One region of the Vibrio gazogenes genome, then DNA from elsewhere that is predicted to be linked to it. Evidence: predicted binding sites of a transcription regulator. Region 1 holds the regulator's gene; each other region holds the start of a gene.
What was found. Region 1 encodes PurR, which represses purine synthesis genes. Its sites were predicted from a motif close to TNANGNAAACGTTTNCNTNA; they were not measured.
Positions count from the first base shown of each region.

Region 2: MKS89_RS06965 (phosphoribosylaminoimidazolesuccinocarboxamide synthase) is a predicted target of PurR. The motif match lies at 4,650-4,669, and genes of this name have one in related genera.
Region 3: MKS89_RS11625 (NCS2 family permease) is a predicted target of PurR. The motif match lies at 2,393-2,412, and genes of this name have one in related genera.

Region 1 covers NZ_CP092587.1:2,117,408-2,124,580, reverse strand. Annotated here, with positions in the region: gene glgA (glycogen synthase GlgA) at 1-587, shown strand, start outside; gene MKS89_RS09380 (TfoX/Sxy family DNA transformation protein) at 721-1,311, opposite strand; cyclic di-GMP riboswitch class I at 1,441-1,526, opposite strand; gene purR (HTH-type transcriptional repressor PurR) at 1,669-2,679, opposite strand; gene elyC (envelope biogenesis factor ElyC) at 3,252-4,082, opposite strand; gene cmoM (tRNA uridine 5-oxyacetic acid(34) methyltransferase CmoM) at 4,170-4,949, shown strand; gene mukF (chromosome partition protein MukF) at 4,964-6,307, shown strand; gene mukE (chromosome partition protein MukE) at 6,285-7,016, shown strand; gene mukB (chromosome partition protein MukB) at 7,013-7,173, shown strand, end outside.
Region 2 covers NZ_CP092587.1:1,542,568-1,549,740, reverse strand. Annotated here, with positions in the region: gene ydiJ (D-2-hydroxyglutarate dehydrogenase YdiJ) at 1-33, opposite strand, end outside; gene MKS89_RS06990 (DUF3334 family protein) at 216-932, shown strand; gene MKS89_RS06985 (DUF2786 domain-containing protein) at 1,166-1,849, shown strand; gene MKS89_RS06980 (YiaD family glycine zipper/OmpA-like lipoprotein) at 1,945-2,595, shown strand; gene MKS89_RS06975 (J domain-containing protein) at 2,667-3,737, shown strand; gene MKS89_RS06970 (hypothetical protein) at 4,116-4,526, shown strand; gene MKS89_RS06965 (phosphoribosylaminoimidazolesuccinocarboxamide synthase) at 4,801-5,910, shown strand; gene MKS89_RS06960 (hypothetical protein) at 6,024-6,401, opposite strand; gene MKS89_RS06955 (NAD-dependent malic enzyme) at 6,771-7,173, shown strand, end outside.
Region 3 covers NZ_CP092587.1:2,599,674-2,606,846, forward strand. Annotated here, with positions in the region: gene frsA (esterase FrsA) at 1-483, opposite strand, end outside; gene gpt (xanthine phosphoribosyltransferase) at 582-1,046, opposite strand; gene MKS89_RS11625 (NCS2 family permease) at 1,085-2,374, opposite strand; gene MKS89_RS11630 (aminoacyl-histidine dipeptidase) at 3,263-4,744, shown strand; gene MKS89_RS11635 (ATP-dependent zinc protease family protein) at 5,096-5,536, shown strand; gene rimK (30S ribosomal protein S6--L-glutamate ligase) at 5,533-6,438, shown strand; gene MKS89_RS11645 (sodium-dependent transporter) at 6,561-7,173, opposite strand, start outside.

The DNA of each region.
Region 1 (7,173 bases):
CAACCCGTGATGTCCCCGTGTTTGGAATGGTTTGTCGTTTGACCTATCAGAAAGGATTTCACTATTTGCTGCCGATTCTGGAACAGTTTCTGAGAAATGACGTGCAATTGGTGATTGTCGGGACAGGGGAGCCGGAGATAGCAAATCGCCTGCACCAAATATCTGCAACATCATCACAGAAATTTGCGTTTGTTGATGCTTACAGCAACCGTTTTGCTCATTTGGTTGAAGCTGCCTCTGATTTCTTTCTGATGCCCTCTGAGTTTGAAGCGTGTGGATTAAACCAGATTTATAGCATGGCTTATGGCACGTTGCCGATTGTCCGAGAGGTTGGTGGACTGAAAGATACTGTTTTTGATTATGACCACTTTCCCGATAAAGCGACAGGGTTCAGTTTTACTGAACCGACACCGGAAGCATTACTCATTTGTATGCAACGTGCATTACTGTTCTATTTGCAGCAGCCAGAGAAAAAGTTAGCGATACAACTGCGGGCGATGGAGCAAGATTTTCGTTGGGAAGAGTCTGCTCAGCAGTATGTCCAAATGTACGAAGCTGCATTGATGGGCTACTCGCATACGAATTGATTTTTATTCTATTGAGAAAATGATTGAGTAAAAAAAGCACCGTTAACGGTGCTTTTTTATTCCGGCTCGACGAGCAAACGGGAGTTGTATACTTCGGGAAATGTATACGATAGTAAAAAGCTTATTCAACAAATTAAATTTGCCGAGCTAGCTCGTCGCGTCTTGCCTGAGAAATCACAGACCAATGTTTTCCTTCAATCGCACCTTCTAATGCCCATAGGAGCTCTAGTGGTGGTTGTGTAGCGGGATGAGAGCTCAAAATCGCTTTATATGCGCTGAGAGAACCTTTTTGATGAAGCTCTTCAACTGAATTAATCCCTGCTTTACGTAGCATGCGTTCAGTTGCTAAGCGAAGGTTAGGCAGATCTTTCAAGCGTTTCGGTTTTGTCTCTACATGGGTCGTTTTTTCATTTTTTGCATTCAAATAGGCTTGTTTTGCAATATTGAAAATCGTGTCCGCATCATTCCAATAGTCTGCGGGCAGTGCAAAATATTTAGTCACAACAGGAAACCCACGTTTTGTATACACATAAGGTTCAAAACCTTTTGCTTTAAATGTTTCCAGTGAGTGACTGTCCGCCCGTATATGTAGTTTGTTTTGAACGACAAGTGCAAACATGATGTCGTTGACGAAAATACCAAACCCGCCGAACATTGAGCGTGATTTGACACGGCCTAGTTGTTCAAAAAGCCGCATTGAATCTCTAAGAATTGGTTTATCCATGCTTTTACGTCTCGGTGTATTTTTAAATGAATACGCCACCAAAGTCAGGTCCGAGAATGTAGCAAAAGAATGCAGAAGATATGTTAACAGAACGTCAAATGATTGACGAACATGAAATGCATTTTTGCCATCGGTAACCCCGCTACCTATCATTTTCATGGTTTAGGCCGGAGGCTTTGCGTCCCATCTTTTCAGATGGTTTGCCCTGTGCGTGACACTTTTCCAGTACGGAATTATGAAGTAAGTATGCTAATAACCACTCCACAATGTGTGATTCTAGTCCAATTAATAAAGGTTATCAATAGAAAGAAAGTGGTTGGAGGAATGACCACCCTCCAACGAAATGTAAAATTAATGTTATTTTTTATTTAAATCTTTTACGGTATTGCGTTCCACAATTTCAGGATGCATTTCAAACGTGCGGCGCTCATGCTCTTTACTTTTGATCCGTTCCAATAAGATTTCAAAAGCGTTTTTCCCGACCCGACGTTTCGGTTGGTGAATCGTTGTCAGTGGCGGAGAAAAATATTCAGAGATCTCAATATTGTCGTAACCGATCACCGAGATATCCTCAGGAATCTTGATGCCTCTTTGTTGTAAGCGACTTATGAGTCCTAAAGCCATCGTGTCATTGAAGCAAAAAACAGCAGTGGGCTGTTCATCCATCGCAATAATTTTATCAGCAGCCAAAACTGCTGTATCACATTCGAAGTTACCTTCTAGTATCCAGTTTTCATTCGGGGTCAAACCAGCTTCTGCCATGGCTCTGTAAAACCCTTGAATCCGTTCCTGACAAGCCGCTTTTGATAAATGTCCACTCAGACAAGCAATATCGCGGTGACCTTTATCAATCAGATACTTAGTTGCAAGGTAGCCGCCTTCTTCTGAGTTATCGATGATTTTGTCGGCTTGTGAGCTTTCAGGCCCCCAGTCCATAATGACTTTGGGAATATCACTATAGGTTTCGAGCATTTCCAGAAGCTCGGCAGTCAGGTCAGAACACATGACTAACATGCCATCGACCCGTTTTTCAGCCAGCATCCGGATGTAGTCGCGTTGCTTTTCGTATAAGCCACCGGTATTACATAAGATGAGCGTGTAGCCTTGTCGGTAACAATAACTTTCAACACCATCGATGACTTCAGAGAAGAAGGGGTTGGTCGACTGAGTTACTAACATGCCGATTGTACGCGTTGAGTTACACTTCAAACTCCGAGCCACAGCACTTGGTGCATAGTTCAGAGTTTTCACGGCTTCCATGACTTTTTCTTGAGTCGTTTCTGCCACAAATCGAGTTTTGTTAATTACATGTGAAACAGTTGTTGTTGAAACTCCCGCCAAGCGGGCAACGTCTTTTATCGTAGCCATAGGTATTGTCCTGTCGCTTATGCTGAAGATCCAGCAATCCGGAGCAAATCACAATTGAATGTTTAGTTATGAAGATTTTATCTATTTGTATAATCGGATAACCCGCACAGAAATGACATTCCGAGGTTATTCTGCGATAAGGACAAAAACCGCTAAATTTAGCGGTTTTTGTCTAGGGGCTGTTGACCTTTCGTGATGGTTTTTGCAGCAATTTGTCGTGCATTTAGTCAAGGCAGGTCATGTGAAGTGTAGCGATCTACATGAACCATGACCTAACGCTGGATAAATGAGCGACAAATGCTGCCCAAAGGGTTCATCTGAACGTGTCTTGCTCTTTGTTACGGGTCATTTGCTTAGGATAGCTAAGCGGCATGCCCCGCGCCGCGATCAATACCCGTTCAGATTGAACAAAATTCAACCACGAAAGGTCAACAGCCCCTAGTATAGAATATGCTTTAACCGCGAATTTTAGACTGCCGATTCAGTAATAGCAATCAAAATGAAGCACTCGTTCCACTCAACGGCTGAATCCAGACCGTAAGTCTTGATTCACATGCAGAGATAACATCATGCTACCGCTCTTGTTTTAACGGTTTTTCGACGGTCGCTTCCTGATTAGCAACCCAGTTTTTCAAATAGCGCCAAAACCTTCCCAACGTTTCATACCAATATTTTTCTGTCTGCTCGAGATAAATCGCCTTAGGGGCATATTTTATCCACGGTTGCGCTATATTTTTATAGGACAGGTAGTTGGTCGGTGCCGGGATCGGAGTTAGTCCGGCTGATTGAAATTCATGCAACGCACGATCCATATGACTGGCAGAGGTGACGAGCACTAATTTTCGCGATCCGACAAAACTCGCGGCTAACTGGGCTTCTTCCCAAGTATCTCTGGCACTTTCCAGTAACACAATATCTGATTTTGCCACACCGAGTGATAAGGCTACTCTTGCCAGCATTCGGGCATGACTGAATCGAGTACCACCTGCATATCCGGAAAGAATTAGGCGAGACCCCGGATACATCCGCATGATTCGGATCCCTTCAGTAAGCCGCATCAGCGCTGAGCGACTGAGCTGAGATGTCGGTGGGAGTTGGTCATCGACGATATGACCACTGCCGAGAACCATAATGTAGTCAATGCTACCCTCAACGGGTAAAAAAGCTGAATACTTACGTTCCAATGGTGCGAGAAGGCGATCTGAAACGGGTTGAAATGATGCTAGAAACAGCAACGAGTAAGAGAACAGAACAATCAGGCAACCGGTTTTCCTTTTTGTTGAAAACATAATCATCATGAGGCCAATAAAACCGATGATGAGCAAGGCGGGAAGGGGCATCATTAATGCAGCTATGATTTTTTTAAGCTCAAACATATAAGAAATAGTCCGAAAAAACAGCAATTGAGATTAAAAACGAATAATCCTCTTTATTCCTGCCATTCCTATGACAGAATAGCAGCACGATTCGTTATCATAACTCAAGCTACTGTGACTGAAGATCGCAATTTCGACGATATTGCCCACAAATTTGCAAAAAATATATATGGCTCTGACAAAGGTATGATCCGACAGACCATCGTATGGGAAGATATTCAAACTATTTTAACATCATTTCCTCCGGAACAGCTGCCACTTTCGGTGCTGGATGCCGGTGGCGGGTTGGCACAGCTATCGCAACGGCTCGCGATGCAGGGACATCAGGTGACATTATGTGATCTTTCTTCTGAAATGTTGCAGTTGGCGCAAACCGATATTGAAAAAAATGGTCTGCTTGCGCAGTATCGCTTTGTCCATGCGGCAGTACAGGATATGCAACAATATCTCACTGATCCGGTTGACTTCTTGATGTTTCACGCCGTGATGGAGTGGCTAGCCGATCCGAAGGATGCGTTGGAAAAATTACTGGCTCAGGTTCGGAGCGGTGGCGTTGCGTCTATCATGTTTTACAATCATCACGGATTAGTTCTGAAAAATGTCATATGCGGGAATATCCCCCATGTATTAGAGGGTATGCCATATCGCAAACGATTTAAGTTGCAGCCGCAGCAAGGCCTGAATCCAGAGGTCGTCTATCAATGGATAGAAGCTTGTGGATTCAGTATTGAAGGCAAAAGTGGTATTCGCTCGTTCAGTGATTACATTGGTAATCGCCAGAATATGGGAGAATACACGGAAGAAGATTTACTGGCGCTTGAAAGGCAATTATGTCGGCAAGAGCCTTATTTATCTCTGGGTCGTTATATTCATGTATGGGCCAGAAAAAAGTAAAAATGATGGAAACAATGATAGACGAATTGGCGCAACAAGCCGAAGTACAACCAATCGATGAATTGGTTGGATGGGTCAGGCAGCATGACTTGTCTCTCAACCTGGATACCGAGCGGCTCGCATTTTTGATTGCGATAGCCGTATTGAGTCGGGATCGCTTTGATGACGAACTCGGTGAAGGGGAATTACATGATGCATTTGCGATCGTCACTCGGTTATTTGATGAGACCGGTGAAGCATCCGCTTTTCGGGCCAATAATGCGATCAATGAATTGGTTCACCAGCGGCTTATCCGGCGTTTTACCAGTGAAGTGACCGATGGTGCGAGTATCTATCGATTGTCGCCATTGGCAATAGGCATCACTGATTATTATCTGCGTCATCGTGAATTTTCTAAACTGAAGTTGTCGATTCAACTGTCGATTGTTGCGGATGAAATGGCAAAAGCCAGAGAAGCGGCTGAAAAAGGTGGCACGGAGTCTCACTGGCAAAAGAATGTTTATGGCATCTTGAAATATTCCGTGGGTGAGATTTTTGATCAGATCGATCTCAACCAGCGAGTGATGGATGAGCAGCAACAAGAGATCAAAGAACAGATTGCCCAGTTGTTGAATAAAGATTGGCGTGATGCCATTCAAAATTGTGAATCACTCTTGTCAGAGACGTCATCGACGTTGAAAGAGTTGCAGGATACGCTTCAGACTGCCGGTGATGAAATGCAGACGCAGATCCTTGATATTCAGGAATGTGTTTATGGTGAATCCGGACTGACGTTTATTGAAGAAACATTATTTCAGTTGCAGCTCAAACTCGATCGAATTATCAGTTGGGGTCAACAGGCTATTGATTTATGGATCGGTTACGACCGGCATGTGCATAAATTCATCCGGACCGCGATTGATATGGACCAAAACCGTGCGTTTAGTCAGCGCTTACGTCAGTCGATGAACGACTACTTTGAGGCCCCTTGGTTCCTCACTTTTGCCGATGCTGAGCGCTTCATGGATATGCGGGATGAAGCCTTGGTTCTCCGTGACGATGAAGTCACAGGACAAGTCCCCGAAGATGTTGAATACGAAGAGTTTCAACAGGTCAACGATGTGCTGGCAGAGCAGATCGGTGAGATGCTGACCGTGCATAAAGAGCAAGGTACACCGATTGATCTCGGCATCATTTTAAAGAATTACCTCACAGAACATCCAAAAACGCATCATTTTGATTTAGCCAGAATCGTGGTCGATCAGGCCGTCCGGTTAGGATATTCAGCGTCTGATTATCAGGCGATTCAACCGGATTGGCAGGCAATCAATGAATTTGGTGCAAAGGTACAAGCAAATGTCATCGACAGATATGAATGAATACATGCCAGAGAAACTGGTTAAAGCACTTTCCAATCCGTTATTTCCGGCACTGGATAGTTTATTACGTGCCGGCAGGCATGTTTCCGGTGAAGATATGGATAATCACACATTTTTGTCCGATTTTGAGCCTGAGCTGGCTCAATTTTATCAGCGTTATAATACTGAGTTGGTGCGTGCTCCCGAAGGTTTCTTCTATTTAAGACCGCGTTCCACATCATTGCTTAACCGGAGTGTGTTATCCGAACTCGATATGTTGGTCGGCAAGGTGCTTTGCTTTTTATATCTCAGTCCTGAAAGACTGGCCCATGAAGGGATTTTTACACATCAGGAATTGTATGAAGAGTTACTCACGCTGGTCGATGAGAAGAAGCTGATGCGGTTGGTGACTTTCCGGGCCGGCGGGTCGGATCTGGATCGGGAAAAGCTATTTGAAAAAGTCAGGACGTCCTTAAGAAAACTGCGCCGAATGGGCATGCTGGTCGTTCTGGGAGAAAGTGAAAAGTTTCGGATTACCGAGGCGGTCTTCCGTTTTGGTGCAGATGTCCGTGTCGGTGATGACATGCAAGCAGCACAATTGAGATTGATTCGTGACGGTGAAGCGGTCATTCCAGGCCAAGACGTTCATGAAGTGGCGGAAGATATCGATGAGGCGGCAGCAGAAACGACCTCATCAGAAGCATTAACAGGATTTGAAGGTGAAGCATGATTGAAAGAGGTAAGTATCAATCGCTGACCATGATCAACTGGAACGGTTTTTTTGCCCGTACATTTGATATCGATAATTTGGTCACCACGCTTTCCGGCGGGAATGGTGCGGGGAAATCAACCACAATGGCGGCCTTTATCACCGCACTGATCCCGGA
Region 2 (7,173 bases), 570 kb from region 1:
GATGTCAGTTTGATGGTGAAGTCTCGGTAACATTTGCTTCCTATCTGTACGACGCTGACTTCAATGCAGCGATGGGTTAATACTTTTTGTTCTCGATCTTTGAGTTAGCTCACTTTACAACATTTAGAGAGGCTATTAAAACAGAATCTCGGTTCAAGAATAGGAAAAGGCATGACGAGATGCCTTGTTGTTGAAATATTTTGATGGACAATCATATGAAAAAAAGTCAAGTAGTCACCACAGAAGATATTCTGCTGATGTTGTGCCAGTCTGTTTCTAAGGTGCTGACGACAGCAACCGCTTCGCAGATTCATTATTCTGCTATGGTTCAGAAAATTAATAAAACCGCACTCAAGCCTGATTTTGGTTGTTTTGTGCTTTTCGATGGCGGATTTACCGGATTGGTTGTCATTAACTTCAATGCCAAGGCTGCATTGGAAATTTATGGTAACTATATGCGTAATATGGGCATGCCGGAAGAAGAACTGGCGGTGTTGCATACATCGGACGAAGTCGGAGATGTGCTAGGCGAACTCATGAATCAACTCGTTGGGGATTTCACCAACAAAGTTCGCAAAGAGCTACAGACCAACATTACCCAAAACCAACCGAAAATGCTGTCACTAAACAAGCAAGTGTTGCTTTCTGTGGATACCAATCTTGATCGTCCTCAAGCCCGTCGAGTCACCTTCTCTACCGAAAAAAACAACATTTTCTATCTTGAACTTGCCATGGACAAAACCGAATTCATTCAGTTAGAAGAGTTTGAGATTTCCGAAGATGAAAATCCGGATGATATTCTCGAATCCACATGGCAACAATCCGCACAAGCTTCATCCTCTCAATCATCAGATAGCAATCCAGAAAATCGCGAAGATGATCAACAAGATAGCACCAACGCAGCTGATTTACTCGATCAGCTTGGCTTATAAATAACCAGCTATTGATGTGATTCGGATAAAGTCATACTTTATCCGGATCTTCATCGACATCCCCAACCGTTGCTCATTATGCTGATATTCTCAATTCAGTGGTCACACCGCCATTCGTCAGAATACCTGCCAGTTGCGACAGTTCCCTCCTCTTTTCATTCTTCCCATTTTTGGTTAGAAAAGCTAGAATGACCGACTTTGCTGTACATCTCAACTCCCTATATTTCAGGTCAATGAATAAAGAAAAAGCCCTTAAAAAAATAGCGAAATGCTTGGAACTTGGTAATTCCGCGAATGTGAATGAGGCGGCAAGTGCCATCAAAATGGCACATAGCCTGATGTTAAAATATGGTCTGCATAAAGATGATATTGAATTCATCAAAATGGGGAAAACCCAGTCTTCTCACCTGCTACCAAGCCAAATCAGCAGTCACCTGCTCCGTATTATCCGAGGTATCAACACCAAATTTGGCGTAGAAGCCGTTTTATTGAATCATAAAGGTCTGAAAAGAGCCGAGTTTATCGGTGAAGCGGATCGCGCTATTTTTGCTGCTTTTGCTTTCGATGTTATTTATCGTGAAATGAACGAGCAAACCGGTCAGTTTCGTAATAGTTTTGCGGGTAGTGGCACATCGACACAAGAAGTGTCGCGCAGAGTCAACTCTTTTGTCTCCGGTTGGATTGAAGGCGCACTGGAAAAGTTGCCGGATATTACCCCTGATCAAGATTCCGCAGATAAAATCAATAGCTATATTGATCGGGAATTCGAGAACATCGACCGCGAAACGTTTAAGAAACAACTCAAAGAAGCGATGAAGAATTTGACCAAAGATTACGAAACCGGATTGAAAAAAGGACGTAAAATTTCTGTCAATAGACCAATAGATGGTGCACAAGCACCAAAATTATTGAAATAATTCATCCGAATTATTGTCTACAATGTGATAGATAATTGTGATTCATGGTACGAGAATGACAATCAGGGAGTATCTCAGTGAAACGAACCATCATTATGCTTTCTTTGCTTTCGCTACTGGCGGGGTGCGAGGCAACGCAAAGACAAAATGCAACAACGGGTGAAAATGAGACCAATGCAACCACAAAAGGTGCACTGATTGGTGCAATTTCGGGGATTGCTGTGGGTCTCGCTTCGGGGGATAACGCCAGAGAACGTCGCCAACGAGCACTCATTGGCGCAGCCGGAGGCGCTGCGATTGGCGGTGGTGTCGGCTACTACTTTGACAAACAAGAAGCGGCATTACGACGTTCTCTTGTCAATTCCGGCGTTCAGGTTGAACGCGTCGGAGAGCATCAACTTCGTTTACGCATGAAAAATAGCATCGGTTTTAATACCAATGATTTCCATCTCAATACTTCGATTCATAATACCTTAAATGGTGTGGCTAAAATTTTAATGGAATATCCCGAAACCAGTTTAGTCATTGAAGGCCATACCGACAACACTGGTAGCGACCGCACGAATCAAGTTTTATCAGAAAAACGGGCAGAATCGGTACGACAGTATCTCGTCTCGCAAGGCGTTGCTCCCGGCCGGGCGATCGCCCGCGGTATCGGCGAACGCCACCCACTGTGTAGCAATAGTACACCGCAGGGCAGACAGTGTAACCGACGGGTTGAAATACAGATCCTACCACTGAAATAAACTGACAAATATTCCGGATCAGAAGTAGCGCTGAATCCGGAATATCAACTCTCTAGGGGTCAGGAGTGCGATTGAGATTATTACTGATATGTTTGCTGCTGACTCTCGCATCTGCACAGGCAGCCGACATCAATACCCTACGCCAACAAGCCATCTTGCGTGACAGAAACGCACAGTACCAACTTGCCTTGCATTATCAACAGGGACAAGGTGTGAAAGCCGACCCCAAACAATCTTTTTACTGGATGGAACAAGCCGCCGAAAATGGCCATAAGCAGGCGCAATTACAAGTCGCGAATGCTTATCTCAATGGCAGCGCCGGAACCACACCGGATAAAACACAAGCGATCTATTGGCTGACTCGCTTAGCAACGCAAGGCGACACAACGGCACAATTCAAGCTGGGCCAACTCTATGAACAAGTCGCAGACCTGTCGGGTGAAACCCAGGCACTGATTTGGTACCGGATTGCAGGGTTGTCTAATCCAACAGCAGAGCAACGTTACAGCCAGTTACTCGAACAACAGTTCAATCACCGCAGAATGAAAGAAATTTCGCAGAGAAAAGCACTCGAAGATGCGCAAATCCCCGATACCACGACTTCTTCGGCTCATTTCAACAATGCTCAAACCGATGCAGCTCAATTCACGCTGCCTCAGATCATATCCAGTGCGGTTGTGGCTATACTGATGTTGGCAGTGACGTTACTGGGGGTTGTTCATGTTCGACTCAAAAAACAACTCAGAACAGCGAAATCAGCTCACCCTGAGGTTCAACCACCACCTTCAGAGCCATTACAGGTTCAGTCTGGCACCTATATACAACAGCAAAAAATCAAACAGCAGGAACAAACGATTCGCAAACAAAAACAACAGATGACCATGCTGTTTCAGGAGCTTAAGCGCTCACAACAAACGCCGCTAGCACACACACCAGCTCGCCCGAAGGACCTCGATTTAGCATGTGCTTTATTTGGCTTCTCAGCTACGGAAATACCAGAGATTAAACAGATCAAACTGCGTTATAAGCAGTTGAGCAAAATTTATCATCCTGATATGAAAGGCAGTGATGAAGAGATGAAGCGGTTAAATCAAGCACTCAAATCACTATTAGCACATCAGCAAAACACCTCAATGCAATAACGTAATAACGTAATAACGCAATAACACCCGAAATTATGGCTGTGCGGTGGTCAGTATCAGTCAAATGGTTTTATCGCGACAACCTGATATACCTTTTCATCATCAATCCCCCGCTCAACTCAAAACAGAAGCCTCTCCCCCACTCAGTTGTAATATACCAGAGACCTTATTCTGTCTCCCGCGTCTGCCTTTTACCACGATTGACAGGCGGGTTATTCGGCTGTTTTCCTCGATTTCCAGTTCGCATTCACGATTAAGAAATATTCAACAATGAGATCTTGATAACAGAAAAGTACAAATTTACATCAATTCCGACTTGATCAGTCATTCAATATAAAATACTGTATATATGAACAGCATGTATAAGGAACCAGTATTATGCGTTTGTTGAATGATTTGATGTACTCATCCGGATCGCACCACTATGCAGGTCGTCACACGTTCCGGAATGCAACCCGGCACGACGCAATGGAAAGCTATCTGTATGATCGTTTAGCACAGCTCTCTCAACTGCAGCAGTGGATTCTGATCACATCGGAATCCTACCGACCAGATCTACGCTCACTTGATTCGCACAAGATTCCAAGTCATCAAGTTGTGCAACTGAGACCCTCAAAAACGATGGATGAGTATCATGTGATTCGTAAAGCCATCCTATCAGGCAATGCCTGTGCCATCGTGGCTTCACAACAACTTACCGAACAAGCGCAGAAACAGCTTATACAGTTGGGTCAACAATACCACTGTGAGGTTTTCTTCGTGACGGATTCAAGCCGCCACTACCACTAATGACAACCTCTCATTTCGATAACAAAAAACACAACACCATAAATGAACACTGCCGCCCCCATTTTCATCCCCTCGACACGAGGGGATTTTTTTAAAGCAGTGATTGGTTGAAAATACCGCCCTTAAAGCAAACGTTTGCTTTTTCTCTGGCAGTGAAAAATAGTTCTGGTATGATGCGCTCAGAAATCGGATATCCCGTGATGTTTGTCACCCAGTGTCTGGTCAACGGGTATCTGTCAGTTGAACCGATTACTTTTTAGATAGGAATGTCTGAATGAGCCTCGCCGATCAAATTCTCGCCGTCAATGACGACCTCCCCATTCGCACCAGCAAACCCGTTCACAGTGGAAAAGTGCGTTCCGTTTACTGGTTAACTGAAGAAGACAGCCGTCGCCTGATTCAACAAAAAGGCTACAACGTCGCAGCAGATGCACCGCTGGCCATTATGGTTATCAGTGACCGCATCTCTGCTTTTGACTGTATCTGGCACGCTGAAGGCGGTGTCGCTGGAGTACCGGGGAAAGGAGCGGCACTCAACGCGATTTCCAATCACTGGTTCAAACTATTCCGCCAACACGGTCTGGCAGACAGCCATATTCTTGATATCCCCCATCCGTTTGTCTGGATTGTTCAGAAAGCCACACCGATAAAAATTGAAGCAATCTGCCGCAGCTATATCACGGGTTCAATGTGGCGAGCCTACGAGAAAGGTGAGCGAGAATTCTGCGGCATTCAACTTCCCGCAGGGTTAGAAAAAGATAAGCAACTACCTGAGCTTCTGCTCACACCATCAACGAAAGGGATTCTCAAAGGAATTCCCGGTGTACCGGAGGCAGATGACGTCAACATCAGCCGACAAGATATCGAAGCCAATTACGCTGCGTTTAACTTCCGTCAGCCAGAAGATATCGATTTATATGAAAAGTTACTGAAAGAAGGTTTTGACGTGATTAGTCAAGCGCTTGCTGATATTAACCAGATCTTCGTCGATACCAAATTTGAATTTGGTTATGTCACCGATGCTCAGGGGCAAGACAAACTCATCTATATGGATGAAGTCGGTACACCGGATTCATCCAGAATCTGGGATGCTCAGCAATATGCTGCCGGTCATATCGTTGAAAATTCAAAAGAAGGCTTCCGTCAGTTTTTGCTCAACTACTTCCCTGACCCGGACATTCTGCTGAACAAAACACGAATGCCTGAGCGGGAAGCTCTTGCCAGAGACAATGCTTTACCATTGAAAGCATTACAGGACGTTTCCGAAACTTATACGAGTATTGCTGAGAAGATTACAGGACAACCCATCCACCTGAGTGACAATCCAAAACAAGAAATTATTGAAATACTTGACCGGGAATATGGTCTGATTCAGCATGCATAATACTTCGATAGCAGAATCGGTATGGATTGCATCAACCGGCTGATCGATATCATCATCCGCTCATCGCAACACTCACGATGAGCGGAGTCAAACAACGATAATCTCACTTCTATTCACCACTCAATCAACAGTTCATCAACCTCAACCCGCTGAGTCGCATGACACCCCAACGTTTCAATCTCATGCAGCTGTTGTGTATCCAAGGCATAAGGCATCATCACATGTAACGCCTCAATCCCTTCCGCTCTTGCCAACTTTGACAAAATCATCAGATTTTCCTGATCACTCCGTCCCAGTGACAGATTTTGCAATGCTTTCTTCCACAAACGTTCATCAGGAGCTAATGCCTCACGGGTCGTTTGTGATGACTCATCATGTGCAACACGCTCTGTATGAAAGAAGGCTTCAAAGAGTGTCCAATGTTTATGGCATGCAACATCTAAGAATGCAGTGTAATCAAATACGCCTCGGACTCGGCTCGGTTGGATCATTTCGTCCCCCACGAAAGTGACAGCCCCATAGACACACTATGATCCGTCAATCCGTTTATAGCAATAGAATATAAAAAAACGGTATTTTATGGCCGAAAATATATATAAAATTGCTCTATCAGATGCATATAAGTAACAACTCTTGAACAAATATTTAGCTTAGTGATATGAACAATTCATATTTCATTTAACAAATAAACTTATATTTATTCACTAAAATGCAAACATTGATAAACCTGGTTCAAAAAAAACCGACGATTAACCTGCGAGAATGAGGGAAACGTCAAATTGCCTCTATTTACAACCGACAGGAGTATCCGTAAAATTTGTTCCGTTTCCCTTCATCATCCTACAAAATATAGGCATACAATGAACAACGACAAACGCCCTTTATATATTTCCCACGCGGGCTCTATGCTTCTTAGTACACCACTACTCAACAAAGGTGCAGCTTTTACAGCAGAAGAAAGAAGCTCATTTAACCTTGGCGGCCTACTCCCGGAAGCAACAGAAACCATTCAGGAACAAGTTGTCCGTGCGTATCAACAATATTGTAATTTCGATAATGATATGGATAAGCATATCTATCTTCGCAATATACAAGATACCAATGAGACGCTCTTCTACCGACTGGTGCAAAATCACATTACTGAGATGATGCCTGTCATCTACACACCGACCGTCGGTGCTGCATGTGAAAACTTCTCTAATATCTATCGCCGTGGTCGTGGATTATTTATTTCATATCCGAACCGCAATAAAATTGATGATA
Region 3 (7,173 bases), 480 kb from region 1:
TTTCGCGGCTTCCGTATAAGCGGTATTTGCCAATGCCTGAGCCTGAATAGCAAGCGTGTCATTTTTCAGATGAGGATATCCGGCGATACTAAAACATAAGGACGCAGCAAACATTCGCTCAGCTGAGGCTTCGCCCTCAAGCCGAGCGGATTCATGTTGATAACGGGTACCTAATTTATTCCATTCATAAGCCCAGTTTCCTTGCCGATATCCCATCACTGTATCCAGCCATTCATCAACAGTTCTCGAATGTGATGAAGATGCGATCCGCGCTAAAACTTCTTCCTGATCAATCGAATCAATGCCCTGCCATGCCCATTGCATTCGCCTTAATGTCCGATACCAAGCGCCCTCAATTTTCTGAGTCACAAACCCTTGACTACTTGACATGTACTGGGTCAATGCAGAGGTTTCCTTCGCCTGTTTATGGTTATCAAACAATCGCTCAGAAAGGTTGTCACTGTTCTTGTTACTCTTAAACATAAATTGGGACCACTTCGAAAAACGTTTAAATTCACCAAAAAAAAATGGCCCATAACAGGACCATTTTCTCAAATTAGTATCAATTCATACGAAAAGATCTATTTCAGCTTACGATTCACTGGCTCAACATAGGATAGTACAGTATCCCAAGGTTGTTCAATCCATGTATCCTGAGCCACATCGACGATGTATTCATCAACTAAATCTTTACCGGCCGGTTTGGCGCACACGGTCACGAGTTTAGCTTTTGGGTACAACTCGCGAATTTTACGTGCGGTATCACCACTATCGACCAAGTCATCAATAATCAAGTACCCTTCACCATCATGCTCAGGGGCTTTCAGCACGCTCATATCACGCTGATGGTCATGGTCATAGCTGGAAATACAGATCGTATCAACGTACCGAATACCCAATTCTCGGGCAAGAATTGCTGCTGGCACAAGTCCACCGCGACTCACCCCAATCAGACCTTTCCACTGTTCTGCAGGCATTTGGCGCTCAGCAAGTTGACGACAATACATCTGCATATTATCCCAGGTAATCAGGAATCTTTTGCTCATTGTTTTCTATCCAATTTTTTATCTAAAATCTAAATTCGTTAACCTGCGATATATTTTACAACAAAAATCGCAGCCATGAACCACACGCTGAGTGAAACATGACGGGCTTTACCACTTAAAAGTTTAATCACCGCATATGAGATAAACCCTAAAGAGATACCTTCTGCAATTGAAGATGTAAGAGGCATCATTAAACAAGTCACAACAACGGGGGCAGCCTCTGTGAGATCACGCCAGTCAATACCAACCAACCCTGATAGCATCAGAATAGAAACATAAAGGAGTGCACCAGCGGTTGCATAGGCGGGAATCATCCCTGCAAGAGGCGCAAAGAATAAAGCAAACAGGAAGAGAATTCCAACAACAACAGCAGTCAATCCTGTTCGTCCACCTGTCGCAACACCAGCAGCACTTTCAATAAAAGAGGTCGTATTCGATGTTCCGAACAATGCACCCGTAACTGTTGCTGAAGAATCAGCCAATAACGCCCGGTTCAGACGAGGAATTTTTCCATCTTCACCAATTAGATCTGCTTTTTGAGCGACACCGACTAATGTTCCGGCAGTATCAAACAGATCCACGAACAAGAATGCAAATACAACCGAGATCATCCCAACATCTAATAACGCTGAGAAATCGAGCTGTAAAAATGTCGGAGCAATACTTGGTGGCATCGAAACCACACCGGCCCAGTGAACATCACCAAGCATCAAGCCAATGGCACTGATCGCCAGAATAGAAATCATCACACCGCCTTTTACGTTGCGATAAACCAGAGCGATAGTGAGAAAGAAACCGAGAGCACCTAAAACACAGTGAAGCGAGGTAATATTGCCAAGAGAAACCAGTGTGGCTGGATTATCAACGATGATACCTGCATTTTTTAATGCAATAAAAGCAAGAAATAAACCGATACCCGATGAAATGCCGGTCCTTAAAGACATCGGAATTGAATTGATAATCCATTCTCGAATCTTGAATAAACTCAGTATGATGAACAATACGCCTGAAGCAAATACCGCAGCCAAAGCAACCTGCCACGTATACCCCATGCCAAGCACGACGGTATAGGTGAAAAAGGCATTCAGCCCCATCCCCGGCGCCAGCGCAATCGGATAATTCGCGATAAATCCCATGATGAAGCAACCAACAGCTGCCGCCAAACAGGTTGCAACAAAAACGGCGCCACGATCCATTCCCGTATCGGCTAAGATCGCTGGATTAACAAAAATGATATAAGCCATGGTCAGAAAAGTCGTGATTCCCGCAATGACTTCTGTTCGCATGGTTGTGCCATGTTCACTCAGTTTAAATAGCTTCTCGAGCATGATAGTTCCTGTATAGATTCAAGTAAACGGTTGCGTAAACGATTGGGAGGCGATTATAGAGAGTAAAGACGGCAAATTCTAGCGTAATTCATATAAAAACTGACCTAATAGTCAGTTTATGAAACCTTGCAAATATTCCGATTTACGTAACAAAAGTCATCAAAAATGCACTGGTCATCTTCATCACTGACAGCGTCAGGCCAGCCAATACCATGCGAAAGGATAAAAAAACGCCACTTCACATGAAGTGGCGTTGGAAAGGGATTAAAATCTTCCAAAAAATTAGGGGTGAACAAAAATGTCCGAGCTGCAAGTTTCCATCGTGTCCAATTCTACAACAGACCATCAGAGCAAATTGGTCTAGTCTGAGTCCTGAATCTCCCCCCCATCAACTTCGCAGGGGAATGCTTCATTCAGGCAACTCAATAAATGGGTTAAATAGAAGCATCGCAAACACTGTTGAATATACCATAAAGAAAATTTATTACAATAATAACGTAATCAAAACCAAATAAAGTGAATTGAGACACTTTTTATTGAGATTTGTGTAATTTAATTACCAAAAACAAACCAAACGATGAAAATTTATTCCTTAATCACAACAGTTATAGTCAATACAACTCATATCTGATTTTTTAAAAAAACATGTCTCATGCTATCCCCTGCATGATGAGGGTGATATTCTCTTGCTATCGACTGGTGCGCATGGTCTTCAGTACTCTCGATTTCTTAAGTACAGACGATTTCTCAAGTACAGACGAATTCTTAAATACAGATGAAACATGAAGCACCAACTCAGTTTAATTTGATCCACTTTTTATCAACCACATTGTTTTTCATCAACCATATTGTTTTTTCATCAACCATATTGTGGAACAGGAGTCTTCAGTGTCAGAATTCCAATCCGAAATTAGTCATCTCTCACCATCTCTCGTCTGGACGTTTTTCGATAAAATATGTTCTATCCCACACCCTTCATATCATGAAGAAAACTTAGCTCAATACATTATCGAGTGGGCCGAGGAACAGTCACTTGATGTCAGACGTGATCCGACGGGTAATATCTTTATTAAGAAACCAGCAACATCAGGCATGGAAAACCGCAAGGGTGTCGTGCTACAAGCACACTTGGATATGGTGCCACAAAAAAATGAGGAGACCGTACATAACTTCGCACAGGATCCAATTCGTCCTTATATTGATGGTGACTGGGTCACCGCTCAAGGCACCACTCTCGGCGCAGACAATGGGATCGGGATGGCAACTTGCCTTGCTGTTTTGGCTTCAGACAATATCCAACACGGTCCTTTAGAAGTACTGTTAACGATCAATGAAGAAGCTGGTATGACCGGTGCATTTGGTCTGGAGCCGGGTTATCTGGAAGGAGAAATCCTGCTGAATACCGACTCTGAACAGGAAGGTGAAGTTTACGTCGGATGTGCCGGAGGCATTAACGGCTTGCTCGCTTTTGATATTGAACGCAGTCAAGTTCCGGCAAATCATGTGGTTCGCAAACTCCAGCTTAAAGGTCTCAAAGGCGGCCATTCTGGTTGCGATATCCATCTCGGCCGAGGCAATGCTAATAAACTATTTGCTCGTTTTTTGGCACAACATGCCGAGCCTCTGGCGTTACGATTGATTGATTTTCAAGGCGGCTCACTGAGAAATGCCATTCCTCGTGAAGGCACTGTGACCTTATGCCTCCCTGAAGAAAATGTCTCCAAACTGACTGAAGCATTCCAACATTTCACCGCAACGATTCGTCAGGAGCTGGAACAAACAGAAGGCAATATCATCACCGAATGCCATGACGTTGAATTGGTTCCGGAGCAGCATCAGGTAATGGATTTACCGACTCAGCAACGTTTCATTGCAACACTCAATGCAAGCCCCAATGGGGTGATCCGTATGAGTGATGATTTTCCTGGTGTGGTCGAAACGTCACTAAATCTGGGGGTCGTCAAAACTGATGCTTCAACTATTTCTATCCTCAGCTTGGTCCGTTCTTTAATCGACTCCGGTCGTCAACAGGTAGAAAGCAGTTTGAGATCAATTGCCGAACTCGCAGATGCGACAGTCGATTTCTATGATGCTTATCCCGGTTGGAAGCCTGACACGAATTCCGCCATTATGGCTATCTTCAGAGAGCAGTACGAAAACATCTATGGTCATAAACCGAATATCATGGTAATTCACGCAGGCCTCGAATGTGGCTTATTTAAGCGCCCATACCCAAATATGGATATGGTGTCGTTCGGTCCGACGATTAAGTTCCCACATTCCCCTGATGAAAAAGTGCAGATCAGCACGGTTCAGCAATTCTGGGAACAAATGATCGTTATGCTGAAAAGCATCCCTGAAAAAGATTAAGTCCAATATGCCGTAGCGGAAAGAATCGTGTCCGCTACGGTGACCCTATTTTATATGGCGTAAATTCAATCAACCTATCCCATTGAAAACAAAAATTATTTGGTGGCAAGCTTCCATGTTTGGCATCTATCATGATTATTTATCGTCACGGATAATTTTTTTATTCGCTCAATACTGAAACTGCTGGTAGTGTTCCCTCAGGCAACGTTGCATCTGTTTAAAAATTAAGCGCATTTCTGTCTAAGGTTCACCCTAAGAGCTATGATTGTTGATGGGGGGTAGCCTTACAGGAATAAAATTGCCCAGCGCCTTTCCTATCGATTCACGTCTATTAATCGAAGAACACAAAAGATGAATGAAAAAATTATGATTGGCTGGAGAGAGACTCTCAGTCTCCCAGACTTAGGAATTCCCGCGATCAATGCCAAGATCGATACTGGCGCAAAGACATCGTGTCTCCACGCATTTAAAGTGAAAGCCTTCAAAAAAGAAGGCGTACAATGGGTGCGATTCTGGTTACATCCCCGTCAAAAGGACGATTCGGAAATTGTCATTTGCGAAGCGCCAGTGATCGATCGACGTATCGTTAGAAACTCCGGTGGCTATGAGGAAAAGCGTTATGTAATCCGCACAGAGATCAAGATTGGTACGGAGCAATGGCCGGTCGATATTACACTGACCAATCGTGAAAATATGGCATTCCGAATGTTACTAGGCCGGACAGCGATGCGCCCAAAAATTATCGTTGATCCGGATGCATCATTTCTACTGACCTCTGGTGATAACGTATGAAAATTGGCATTCTTTCGAGAAACAGCTCGCTTTATTCAACTCAGCGACTGATTGAAGCGTGTAAAGAGCGGGGACATGACTACAAAGTGATCGATGCCTTACGCTGTTACATGAATATCAACTCAGAAAAACCAGAAATTCACTTTAAAGGAGAACAGTTGTCTGAGTTTAACGCCATCATTCCACGTATCGGTGCCTCTGTGACCTTTTACGGCACCGCAGTCTTACGTCAGTTTGAAATGATGGGGGTTTATCCGGTCAATGAATCTGTCGCAATCAGTCGTTCCAGAGACAAACTTCGTTCCATGCAATTACTGTCCAGAAAAGGCATTGGTATGCCGATCACCGGATTTGCCAGCAAACCCGATGATATTAAGGACTTATTAAACATGGTTGGCGGAGCGCCGGTTGTGATCAAACTTCTTGAAGGAACACAAGGAATTGGCGTCGTTTTAGCAGAAAACCGCAAAGCTGCGGAAAGTGTGATTGAAGCCTTTATGGGGCTCAAAGCAAACATTATGGTGCAAGAATACGTGAAGGAAGCCGGTGGTGCTGATATCCGCTGTTTTGTGATCGGTGATAAAGTCATTGCATCAATGAAGCGTCAAGGCGCTGAAGGCGAGTTTCGTTCAAATCTGCACCGTGGCGGGACAGCAACACTGATCAAGATTTCTCCTCAAGAAAGAAAAACAGCCATTGATGCAGCAAAGATTATGGGACTCAATGTTGCCGGTGTTGACCTACTCCGCTCTGCTCGTGGCCCACTGGTGATGGAAGTCAATTCATCTCCCGGTTTAGAAGGTATTGAGAAAGCGACAGGTAAAGATATCGCAGGCATGATCATTGAATTTGTCGAGAAGAATGCGCTTTTGAAAACAACAAGAACACGGGGACGAGGATAATACTCCCCCTCAAGAGCCATGTGACAGGCTCTTGAGGGGATATCGGTAACGGAAGGAACATCGATAACGAAAAGTAGTCACTGACATTAAAAGACAAATAAAATCTCAAGTTCCCTCTTCAACTAAGAAAATAGAGAGAACCACATCACAGCAACAACAAAGAAAGGGCAAACATATTTAATATATGCCGGCCATAAACGTCCAAACCAATGTTGAGATACGCCCGGAAAACCATGCTGAAGTTCTGTAATTTTAGCGCGATGACGCCAAACCCATCCCCCGAACAGACAGAACATCAGGGCTGCAAGCGGCTGTAGATACTGCGTCGACAACATGACCACCAATCCAAAAAGTGCCGAGAAATGATAGAGCACCACGACACTCAACAGGGCAATAACCGCCCCCAGAGCCCAAGTTGTACTATTTCGGCTGGTATTCCACCGCTCACTCACAAGCGTAACCGGACATTCAAGCATTGATATTGATGACGTCAGCGCAGCAATCGTCAATAACAAAAAGAAGACGATAGCAAAAAATTGCCCGAAAATTCCCAAACTCTCGAACATCATAGGTAGTACACGGAAAACTAAGGTATCGGAATTGAGTAAGCTTCCATCCGCCGCATAAATTTCAACGCCTTGTTTCATTGCCACAAACATTGCCGGCATAACAACCAATCCCGCGATGAAAGCAACGCCGGTATCAACCAGTGTGACACTCAACGCCATTTTGGGA